DNA from 2 places in the Serratia montpellierensis genome. Region 2 is predicted to be linked to the other one. Evidence: predicted binding sites of a transcription regulator. Region 2 holds the regulator's gene; the other holds the start of a gene.
The links. The regulator Fur, encoded in region 2, represses iron uptake genes when iron is present. The targets are predictions, from matches to a motif close to ATAATAATGAGAACNACTATCAA.

Region 1: the regulator Fur is predicted to act here: its motif matches at 3,042-3,064, upstream of exbB (tol-pal system-associated acyl-CoA thioesterase).

What each region holds. Positions count from the first base shown of each region.
Region 1 covers NZ_VOSN01000021.1:22,208-28,229, forward strand. The annotation lists gene FUU19_RS20760 (sucrose-6-phosphate hydrolase) at 1-450, shown strand, start outside; gene FUU19_RS20765 (LacI family DNA-binding transcriptional regulator) at 472-1,515, shown strand; gene exbD (TonB system transport protein ExbD) at 1,565-1,987, opposite strand; gene exbB (tol-pal system-associated acyl-CoA thioesterase) at 1,991-2,968, opposite strand; gene metC (cystathionine beta-lyase) at 3,400-4,596, shown strand; gene FUU19_RS20785 (DedA family protein) at 4,742-5,401, shown strand; gene FUU19_RS20790 (LysR family transcriptional regulator) at 5,413-6,022, opposite strand, start outside.
Region 2 covers NZ_VOSN01000005.1:742,030-748,051, reverse strand. The annotation lists gene chiP (chitoporin ChiP) at 1-178, shown strand, start outside; gene chiQ (ChiQ/YbfN family lipoprotein) at 226-552, shown strand; gene FUU19_RS08975 (beta-N-acetylhexosaminidase) at 566-3,223, shown strand; gene fur (ferric iron uptake transcriptional regulator) at 3,469-3,915, opposite strand; gene fldA (flavodoxin FldA) at 4,245-4,784, opposite strand; gene ybfE (LexA regulated protein) at 5,049-5,336, opposite strand; gene ybfF (esterase) at 5,593-6,022, opposite strand, start outside.

The DNA.
Region 1 (6,022 bases), on a different contig from region 2:
TGCCCACGCGAGCTGTCGCTGCGGCATGGCCGCCTCCACCAGCGCCCGGCGCGCGAGTTGCAACAGCTGCGCGGCGAGCGAGAAGACTGGCGAGGCCGCGCCGATGACGCCCCCGCCTATGCGCTGGGCGCCGCGGAGCTGCAGCTGACGCCGCAGGGCGCGTTCAGCGCCGCCTTTGGCGACGCGATGACGCTGAACTGGGACGGCGAGCGGCTGCAGCTGACGCGTGCCTCTCTGGCCGACGGCCGGCCGGAGCACCGTTACTGGCGCGGCCCGGTCACGCATCTGCAGCTGCTGTTCGATCGCTCCAGCGTGGAGATCTTCATCAACCAAGGCGAGGCGGTGATGAGCGCGCGCTACTTCCCGGCAGGTGAACCGCAACTGCGGCTGAACGGGAGCACAGCGCTGGCGTTGGAATACTGGCCGCTGACGCCATGCATGCTAGAATGACGCATCCTCCGATGACTTCAGATGGCGTCAGTGAAAAAAAATAAACGCATTACCATCAGTGACATCGCCACGCTGGCCGGGGTGTCGAAATCGACCGCCAGCCTGGTGCTGAACGGCCGCAGCAAGGAATACCGGGTGTCCGACGACACCCGCGATCGCATTCTGGCGCTGGCGCACGAACACCATTATCAGCCCAGCATCCACGCCCGCTCTTTGCGCTCCAACCGCAGCCACACGCTGGGGCTGGTGGTGCCGGAAATGACCAACTACGGCTTTGCGGTGATCTCGCGCGAGCTGGAAACGCTGTGCCGCGAAGCCGGTCTGCAGCTGTTGATCGCCTGCACCGATGAAAACCCGGCGCAGGAGATGATGGCGGTGAACAGTCTGGTGCAGCGGCAGGTCGACGGTTTGATCGTCGCCTCCAGCCAGCTAAACGACGCGGAATATCAAAAGATCAACGTCGGGCTGCCGGTGGTGCAGATGGACCGCCTGATCGCCGGTTCCGAGCTGCCGCTGGTGATCACCGACTCGGTTAATGCGACCGCCAACCTGGTGGAAAAGGTCGCGCGCCAACATCCGGATGAGATCTATTTTCTCGGCGGGCAGCCGCGCATTTCGCCGACCCGCGATCGGCTGGCCGGCTTCCAGCTTGGCCTGGAGCACGCCGGCGTAACGTGCAAACCGGAATGGATCATCAACGGCAGCTACCACCCCAGTTCGGGTTACGAGATGTTCGCTCAGCTGTGCGCACAGCTGGGGCGTCCGCCCAAAGCGCTGTTCACCGCCGCCTGTGGCCTGCTGGAAGGGGTGTTGCGTTATCTGACGCAGCATCAGCTGATGGAGAGCGACATCCACCTGTGCAGCTTCGACGATCACTACCTGTTCGATTGCATGACGCTGAAGATAGATACGGTCGCGCAAGACTGCCGGGCGCTGGCGCAGCATAGCTTCGACCAGGTGACCGCGCTCATCGACGAGCGGCCGCTGGAACAGCATGCGCTTTATCTGCCGGGCCGCATCCACTGGCGCCATGCCGGTTCCCGAGCGTTGTTGGCCGGGGAGTGAATCAATAAAAAAGGGCGCCTGAGCGCCCTTTATCATCGTTTTGCTGCCGCTACTTGGCGGCGCCTTCCATGCCCACCAGCCCCACTTTCAGGTAGCCGGCTTTACGCAGGGTGTCCATCACGCTCATCAGCGTTTCATAGTCCACGCTCTTGTCTGCCTGGAAGAAGATGGTGGTTTCTTTGTTCGCCTGAGTGCGTTGATCCAGCACCGAAGTCAGCTGATCGGCATTCACCGGCTGATCGCCGACGTAGAGCTGCTTGTCGGCCTTCACCGACAGGAACACCGGTTTCTCCGGCCGCGGCTGCGGTTTGGCGGAGGAGGCCGGCAGATCGACGCGGATATCTACCGTTGCCAGCGGCGCGGCCACCATAAAGATGATCAACAGCACCAACATAACGTCGATAAACGGCGTCACGTTGATTTCATGCAGTTCGCCGCTGTCGTCCAGATCTTCATTTAAGCGCATCGCCATGACTCACCCCGCCCGCAGTTGGTGTGCGTGCTGTGAGCGCTTGGCTTCCGCCGTTGCGGCCAGATCCAGATCGCGGCCCTGCAGCAGCAAGACCTGCGCCGCCACGTCGCCTACCTGGGCGCGATGGCCGCTGATAACGCGGGCGAAGATGTTGTAGATAACGACCGCAGGGATTGCCGCCACCAGGCCCATCGCGGTCGCCAGCAGCGCCTCTGCGATGCCCGGCGCCACGACCGCCAGGTTAGTGGTCTGCGAATGGGCGATGCCGATGAAGCTGTTCATGATGCCCCAGACGGTGCCGAACAGGCCGACGAACGGCGAGATGGCGCCGATGGTGGCCAGGAAGCCGTTGCCGCGGCCCATGTTGCGGCTGTAGGCCGCCACGCGGCGCTCGAGGCGGAAACCGGTACGTTCTTTGATGCCGTTGTTGTCATTGGATTCCGCAGACAACTCCAGCTCATTTTGCGCATCGTTCAGCAAGACAGCACTGACGCTCTCCGGGGAGAAGTTTTGCGCCAGCTCGGAAGCCTCATCCAGCGAACGCGCTTCGGCCAGCGCCAGCTGCTCGCGGCGCAGACGGCGCTTGGCGCGCAGCAGTTCGCTGCCTTTGGCGAACAGAATGGTCCAGGTCACGATAGACGCCAGCACCAGGCCGATCATCACCGCTTTCACCACCGCGTCGGCGTGCTGGTACATGCCCCAAATAGACAGGTCCATGCCGCGGGTTTCCGGTGGCTGGATCGTCGGTGCCGGGTTCACCGGCGTGATGCTCTCCGGCGCGGCGGCTGCAGGTGCCGGCGCGGTGGTCGGCGCAACGCTTTCGGTAACGGCCGGATTGGCCGCCGGCGCTGCCTGCGCGCTGCCGGCCAGCCCCACGACCAGCACCATAGAAGCCATCAGGCTGCGGCCAAAGGCCTTGCCCCACTGCGCCCGGCCCTGGCCGAACGATCCTTGATTTAAATTCTTGCCAGCCGTTTTCACGCTGTGCCTCCACCCATTACCGATCAAAATTAAGGAATAATTCAGCGTGCGATCATATCAAACCAACCGGGGATTGATAGTAGTTCTCATTATTATTTACGAAATAAACGAGAAAATTTTAGCCAACCCTGCGGCAAAGCGCCAATCCGCGCCCGTTCACCGCTAAACGCCCCTTTTATGGGGTTATTTCGTTACTTTTCTCCCACAACGACGCAACAAGGCCACGCTGCCGAACGGCGTCTTGACCGAGGAATGGGCTTCTCTCTCGCACCACGGCAGAAGGATGAGGCGAGAAAGGCGCGCCCGGCAGCCAATTATAGCCGTTTCTGTATCTGGAAGTTAAAACGTCTGGATGGCTATATTAACTCATGCTAACGTAAGGGCTATCGCAAACGGGCACGTGCAGAGCAACCAGAGGTGAGCCAGGTACCATGACGTCAAAACACATCGAAACCACGCTGATCGGCGCCGGCCGCGGCAAACGCTACACCCAGGGCTCCGTCAATCCCGTCACGCAACGCGCCTCTTCCTTGGTCTTCGACTCCGTCGCCGCCAAAAAGCACGCCACCGCGCAACGCGCCCACGGTGAGCTGTTTTACGGTCGACGCGGCACGCTGACCCACTTCGCCCTGCAGGATGCGATGGTCGAGCTGGAGGGCGGCGCCGGCTGCGTGCTGTACCCCTGCGGCGCGGCGGCGGTGGCCAATGCGATCCTGTCGTTCGTCGGCGCCGGCGATCACCTGCTGGTCACCGGTTCGGCGTACGAACCGACCCAGGATTTCTGCACCCACATCCTCGGCCGCATGAACGTCAGCACCACCTATTTCGATCCGCTGATCGGCGCCGACATCGCCACGCTGATCCAACCCAATACCCGCGTGGTGTTCCTGGAATCCCCCGGCTCCATCACCCTGGAAGTGCAGGATATTCCGGCGATGGTGCAGGCCATTCGCGCCGTGGCGCCGGAGGTGGTGATCATGATCGACAATACCTGGGCGGCAGGCGTGCTGTTCAAGGCGTTGGATTTCGACATCGACATTTCCATTCAGGCCGGCACCAAATACCTGATCGGCCATTCCGATTACATGCTCGGCACCGCCGTCGCTAACGCGCGCTGTTGGGATCGGCTGCGCGAATACTCCTATTTGATGGGGCAGATGGTGGATGCCGACACCGCCTACATGGCGAGCCGCGGCCTGCGAACCCTGAGCGTGCGCCTGAAACAGCACGAGCGCAGCAGCATCGAAGTCGCCAACTGGCTGGCGGCACGACCGGAGGTGGCGACGGTCAATCACCCGGCCCTGCCCAGCTGCAAGGGCCACGAGTTCTACCGCCGCGACTTCAGCGGCTGCAACGGGCTGTTCTCCTTTGTGCTGAAAGAGCGGCTGGATGATGCACAGCTGGCCGCTTACCTGGACAACTTCAGCCACTTCAGCATGGCCTACTCCTGGGGCGGCTTCGAGTCGCTGATCCTGGCCAATCAGCCGGAAGAGCTGGAAGCCATCCGTCCGGCGGGCGGGGTCGATTTTTCCGGCACGCTGGTGCGTTTGCATATCGGCCTGGAGAACGTCGAAGACCTGATCGCCGATCTGGCGGCCGGCTTCGATCGCCTCAACGGCGTGCGCTAAGGCGGATTCCGGTAATTTTCTTCGTCTCGTTTAATGTCGGCTTAAGCTATTAGCGGTACACTAACCGGGTAACTGTCAGATACGGTAACCGCCGCATCCTGGAGAACGTGACCCCGGGCGCAACCGGCATGCAACAGGACATAAAATGGATGTATTACGAGAGATTATTCATGCGCTTTGGCAGCAGGACTTTATCGCCCTCGCCGATCCCAGCGTGATTTGGGTGGTTTATGCCGTGCTTTTCACCACCCTGTTTTTGGAAAACGGACTGCTGCCCGCCTCCTTCCTCCCCGGCGACAGCCTGCTGCTGCTGTCGGGTGCGCTGATCGCCAAAGGCGTGATGGGCTTTGCCCCCACCCTGCTGATTCTGACCGCCGCCGCCGGCCTCGGCTGCTGGCTGAGCTATATTCAGGGCCGCTGGCTGGGCCACACCAGCCTGGTGAAAGGCTGGCTGCTGCAGTTGCCTGCGCAATACCACCAGCGCGCACATAGCCTGTTCAACCGCCACGGGCTGACGGCGCTGCTGATCGGCCGCTTCCTCGGCTTCGTGCGCACGCTGCTGCCAACCATGGCCGGTATTTCCGGGCTCAACAGCTCGCGCTTCCAGGTATTCAACTGGCTGAGCGCGGCGATCTGGGTCTGTGCGCTGGTCGGCCTCGGCTATGCCTTCAGCCAAATTCCCTTGGTAAAACGCCACGAAAGCCAGGTGATGACCGGCCTGATGCTGCTGCCGCTGCTGTTGCTGTTCGTCGGCCTGCTGGGCGCCATGTTGGTGATCTGGCGTAAAAAACGCGCCTCCTCCTGAGTCCCGGCGCGCTACAGCGCTTTCTCGACCAACGCCAGGCTGGCAGGCAACTTGCTTACCAGCGTATCCACCGCCAGCCGCACCTTCAGCGGCAGGTGAGGCGCGTGCGGCCACACCGCATGCGCTTCAAAGGCGGCGCCCGGCCGGTCGCGCAGCAAACGCACCAACGTCCCGCTCAACAGCTGCTCACGCACCAGCCAGCACGGCAGCCAGGCAATGCCGAACCCCGCCGTCGCCGCATCCGCAATCGCCTGCAGATCGTCCATTTGCAGCCGGTTAGTCGGCATCACTTCCTGCGGCTTGCCGTCGTTATCCAATACCAACCAGCTGCGCCGCACACCGGCGCGCATATAGGTCACCGCCTCATGCTGCGCCAGCTGTTCGATGCTGTACGGCTCGCCGCACCGCTGCAGGTATGCCGGCGAGGCGCACAGCGTCATGCGATGATCGCCGATGCGGCGCGCCACCAGCCCACCGCTGTTAGCCAGCGTGCCGTTGCGGATTGCCATGTCGAAGCCGTCCTCAATCAGATCCACCACCCGATCGCTGAACGACAGCTCCAGCTCCAGGCCGGGGTGCTCGCGCGTCAGCTCGGTCAGCAGCGGCGCAATGCACATGCGG
Region 2 (6,022 bases):
CCTGGACGCGATGTACACCATCCAGGAAGGGCGTGCCAAGGGCACCCTGATCAAGCTGCACTACACCCAGTATGACAACCACACCAACATCCCGAGCTGGGGCGGCGGTTACGGCAACATCTTCCAGGACGAGAAAGACGTCAAGTTCATGGTCATCGCGCCATTCACCATCTTCTGATGCGTTCCCCGGCCTCGCCGCCGGGGGGCAGTTAAGGGAATTCAACGATGAAAAAAATCATGCTGATGTTGGCGGCCGCCGCGGCCTTGAGCGCCTGTGCGCAACCCGCCGCGCCGCCGGAAGACGCCAAATTGAAGCAGGCATACAGCGCCTGCATCAACACCGTCGAAGGCTCGCCGGAGCGTCTGCAGCCCTGTAAGGCGGTGCTGAACGTGCTGAAACAAGAGAAGCAGCACCAGCAGTTCGCCGCGCAGGAAACGGTGCGGGTGATGGATTATCAGAACTGCATTATGGCGGTGCACAGCGGTAACGGTCAGGCTTACGACGCCAAGTGCGGCAAGCTGTGGCAAGAAATTCGCGATAACAATAATTAAGAAGGACGAGAACATGAACGCATTCAAACTGAGCGCATTAGCCGCGTTGACGGCAACGATGGGATTCCTGGGCGGCATGGGAAACGCCATGGCCGATCAACAGCTAGTGGATCAGCTGAGCCAGCTGAAGCTGAACGTGAAAATGCTGGATAACCGCGCCGGCGAAAACGGCGTGGATTGCGCGGCACTGGGCGCCGACTGGGCCTCATGCAACCGGGTGTTGTTCACCCTCAGCAACGACGGCCAGGCGATCGACGGCAAAGACTGGGTCATCTATTTCCACAGCCCGCGCCAGACCCTGCGGGTAGACAACGACCAGTTCAAGATCGCTCACCTCACCGGCGATCTGTACAAGCTGGAGCCGACCGCCAAATTCAGCGGTTTCCCGGCCGGTAAGGCGGTGGAAATCCCGGTGGTCGCCGAATATTGGCAGCTGTTCAGAAACGACTTCCTGCCGCGCTGGTATGCCACGTCCGGCGACGCCAAGCCGAAAATGTTGGCGAATACCGACACCGAAAACCTGGACCAGTTTGTGGCGCCGTTCACCGGCGACCAGTGGAAGCGTACCAAGGACGACAAAAACATTCTGATGACGCCGGCTTCGCGCTTTGTCAGCAATGCCGATCTGCAGACGCTGCCTGCCGGCGCGCTGCGCGGCCAGATCGTGCCGACGCCGATGCAGGTGAAGGTTCACGCGCAGGACGTCGATCTGCGCAAAGGGGTATCGCCGGATCTGAGCACGCTGGTTAAGCCGGCGGCGGACGTCGTCAACCAGCGCTTCGCGCTGCTGGGCGTGCCGGTTCAGGCCAACGGTTACCCGATCAAAACCGACATCCAGCCGGGCAAATTTAAAGGCGCGATGGCGGTGCCGGGTGCCTATGAGCTGAACATTGGCAAGAAAGAGGCGCGGGTGATCGGCTTCGATCAGGCCGGGGTGTTCTACGGGCTGCAGTCGATCCTGTCGTTAGTGCCGAGCGACGGCAGCGGCAAGATCGCCACGCTGGACGCCAGTGACGCGCCGCGCTTCCAGTATCGCGGCATTTTCCTCGACGTGGCGCGCAACTTCCATAAGAAGGACGCGGTGCTGCGCCTGCTGGATCAGATGGCGGCCTACAAGCTCAACAAATTCCACTTCCACCTGAGCGATGACGAAGGCTGGCGCATCGAGATCCCCGGTTTGCCGGAGCTGACGGAAGTCGGCGGCCAGCGCTGCCACGATCTGAGCGAAACCACCTGCCTGCTGCCGCAGTACGGCCAGGGGCCGGACGTCTACGGCGGCTTCTTCAGCCGTCAGGACTATATCGACATCATCAAATACGCTCAGGCGCGCCAGATTGAGGTGATCCCGGAGATCGACATGCCGGCACACGCCCGCGCCGCGGTGGTCTCGATGGAAGCGCGCTATAAAAAGCTGCATGCCGCCGGGAAAGAGCAGGAGGCCAACGAATTCCGCCTGGTGGATCCGACCGATACCTCCAACACCACCTCCGTGCAGTTCTTTAACCGCCAGAGCTACCTGAACCCGTGCCTGGACTCTTCCCAGCGCTTTGTCGACAAGGTGATCGGCGAGATCGCCCAGATGCATAAAGAGGCCGGCCAGCCGATCAAGACCTGGCACTTCGGCGGCGACGAAGCGAAAAACATTCGCCTGGGCGCCGGCTATACCGACAAGGCGAAACCGGAGCCGGGCAAAGGCATCATCGATCAGAGCAACGAAGACAAGCCGTGGGCCAAGTCGCAGGTTTGCCAGACGATGATCAAAGAGGGCAAGGTGGCCGACATGGAGCACCTGCCGAGCTACTTTGGCCAAGAGGTCAGCAAGTTGGTGAAAGCGCACGGCATCGACAGAATGCAGGCCTGGCAAGACGGCCTGAAAGACGCCGAGAGCGCGAAGGCGTTCGCCACCTCGCGCGTGGGCGTCAACTTCTGGGACACGTTGTACTGGGGCGGTTTCGATAGCGTCAACGACTGGGCCAACAAAGGGTATGAAGTGGTGGTCTCCAACCCGGACTACGTCTATATGGACTTCCCTTACGAGGTTAACCCGGACGAGCGCGGTTACTACTGGGGCACCCGCTTCAGCGACGAGCGCAAGGTGTTCAGCTTCGCGCCGGACAACATGCCGCAGAACGCGGAAACCTCGGTCGACCGCGACGGCAACCACTTCAACGCCAAGAGCGACAAGCCGTGGCCGGGCGCCTACGGGCTGTCCGCTCAGCTGTGGAGCGAAACTCAGCGCACCGACCCGCAGATGGAATACATGATCTTCCCACGCGCGCTGTCGATGGCAGAACGCGCCTGGCACCGCGCCGGTTGGGAGCAGGACTATCGCGCCGGCCGCGAATACAAAGGCGGGGAAACCCACTTTGTCGATACCAAGACGCTGGAGAAAGACTGGCTGCGCTTCGCCAATATCCTGGGCCAGCGGGAACTGGCCAAGCTGGACAAGGGTGGCGTCGCTTACCGTCTGCCGGTGCCGGGCGCACGCGTAGCGGGCGGCAAGCTGGAGGCGAATATCGCGCTGCCGGGGTTGGGCATCGAGTACTCCACCGACGGCGGCAAGCAGTGGCAGCGCTATGACGCCAAGGCCAAACCGGCGATCTCCGGTGAGGTGCAGGTGCGTTCGGTCAGCCCGGACGGCAAGCGCTACAGCCGCGCCGAGAAGGTCTAAGCCCGGTGCAACGGCCTGCAGCCCTGGCGGCGGCCGTATAACGAAGGGGGAAGGCGTTCGCTCGCGCGTGTCGGCGTAGGGCGGACGTTGTAGTGAGAGTAGTACGTGGAGTAGCAGTGCCGCTGCAATTGTGATATTTCATGACATGATTTTCCCCCGGCTTGTCCGGGGATTTTTTTGTCCGTTGTACGGCGGGCATAAAAAAACCGCCTCGGTGTGAGGCGGTTTTTCAAAGCCGGTCAGGCTTACTTCTTGTCGTGCAGCGTTTCGTCTTCGCGGCAGTCACCGGTTTCACAGTGGCCGTACAGGTACAGGCTGTGGTTGGTGAGCTTGATGCCGTGCTGCTTGGCGATATCACGCTGGCGCACTTCGATGGATTCGTCGCTGAATTCGATCACTTTGCCGCAGTCCAGGCAAATCAGGTGATCGTGGTGATGCTGTTGGGTCAGCTCGAACACGGACTTGCCGCCTTCGAAATTGTGACGTGTCACAATGCCCGCATCGTCAAACTGGTTCAGTACGCGATAAACCGTTGCCAGCCCGATCTCTTCGCCCATATCAATCAGTTTTTTGTACAAATCTTCCGCACTGACGTGATGGCATTCCGGATTTTGCAGTACTTCCAGGATTTTGAGTCGCGGAAGCGTGACTTTTAAGCCGGCCTTCTTCAATGCGATGTTGTTGTCGGTCATGCGAATTCAGTCCTGTTACTATGCTAATCAAGTTGAGGCGTACTCGCCTGTGGCATCGGTCGGCACAAAGAGTTAATGCGTCTCATTATAGAACCGGTTGTACTAAATGGAAACCGCCGGTTGTTAACAAAGATATAATTGCACTATTGCATGTTTTGCATGCAACGCCTTGATGGATGGGATAAACCGATATCTCAGTCTACCGTGACGGGGTGGGAAGTTACAAATCTGTAGCTTCTATCGCAGCAATCCCTGCTGCCGATGACGGCCCTGTGGGCACACTATGCACTTTACAGGGCCTTTGTTCAACCTTTCGCCAGTGCCGGGGCTTAGCCGACGATATCGGCCAGGCTCAGCTCTTCGACGATCTGTTTGACCCAAGCGTCCACGCGCTCGTTGGTCAGCTCCGGCTGACGGTCTTCGTCGATCGCCAGACCGATGAAGTGATCGTCGTCCGCCAGGCCTTTGGAGGCCTCGAAGTGGTAGCCTTTGGTCGGCCAGTGGCCCACGATGGCCGCGCCGCGCGGTTCGATGATGTCGCGAATGGTGCCCATCGCGTCACAGAAGTATTCCGCGTAGTCTTCCTGGTCGCCGCAGCCGAACAGCGCCACCAGTTTGCCGTTGAAGTCGACTTCTTCCAGCGTCGGGAAGAAATCATCCCAGTCACACTGCGCTTCACCGTAGTACCAGGTCGGGATACCCAGCAGCAGAATATCGAACCCTTCCAGGTCTTCTTTGCTGCTTTTAGCGATGTCATGCACTTCAGAGACGTCGTCGCCAAACTGTTTCTGGAGAATTTTCTGGATCATTTTGGCAATGTTTTCGGTATTGCCAGTGTCGCTGCCAAAGAAAATGCCTACAGTAGCCATATCGCGTATAACCTTTAAATTCAAGTAATTGCATTACTCGACGCCGGCACTGCCGCCGCTGACGCCGATTAAAATGATGCCATGGCAAGAGCCTTTCGCCTCCGGGGCGGGCGCCGACAGGCGCAGTCTCTTACCGGTAAATGCGTATCATGCCAGAAAGTGGCGCCGGGGTTTTATCGCATTTATGCGATGCCGGAGAATGAAGAAAAGCGTGGTCGATCCGGCGTTGTCCTTAACGCCGCGCCGCACGTGCGGCCGAAGAGATCAATGTTCCGGCTGTTCTTCCGCCAGTTGCGCCAACAGCATCTGCTCGATGAGCTCGCTGCGGCTGATGTTGCGCTGTTCCGCCAGTTTGTTCAGGGCGTCCACCGCATCCGCGTTGATTTTCAGCTCTACGCGCCGCAATCCACGCACTTTATCGCGCCGTAACTGATTGCGCTTATTGATTCTAAGCTGTTCATCGCGGGAAAGCGGGTTGGTTTTCGGGCGCCCCGGACGGCGTTCATCTGCGAACAGATCCAGCGTCGTGCGATCCGTTTGTTCTTTTGCCATAGGTAGCGGTACTGCAAGGGAGTTTGCATCAAAAAGCGCTCGCACGCTTCCGGAGGCATCGATTAACACACTTCGGGCCAATAAACCCTAACCCAAATTCACCCCCGAACCGGCGTTCGCGAACGCGCTGGCGCGGTGGCAAAATTATAGCGCGCCATATTACCCCAGCAGATGGAGCGACGACAATGCCTAACTGCGGGCTAAACGCGCTAAGCCGTTATCTTTAGCGCGTTTTTTCGCCAGGTAAGTGCATTTTTCAGGCTTCGTCGAGGAAACGGTGAATGGCGCGCAGCACCGCTTCCGGTTTTTCGGCGTGCACCCAATGGCCGGTGCCGGCGACGACGTGCGCGCGGGCCTGCGGGAACTGGCGGGCGATATCCGCACGGTAGCTGTCCTGCACGTACGGCGACAGGCCGCCGCGAATGAACAGGGTCGGATGCGGCCAGGCCGGAACTTCCTGCCAGCCGGTGATGTCTTCGTAGCGTTCGATCAGCACCGGCAGGTTGAAGCGCCATTCGCCGTTGTGGAAGGACTTCAGCAGGAACTGGATCACGCCTTCTTCCTGCAGGTAGTCGCGCATCAGCTGGGCAGCCGCCTGGCGCTGGGTGATGCCGGCGGCGCTGACGGCCTTCAGCGCGGCGAAGATCTCGTCGTGGCGGCGGGTCTGGTAATTCACCGGCGCGACG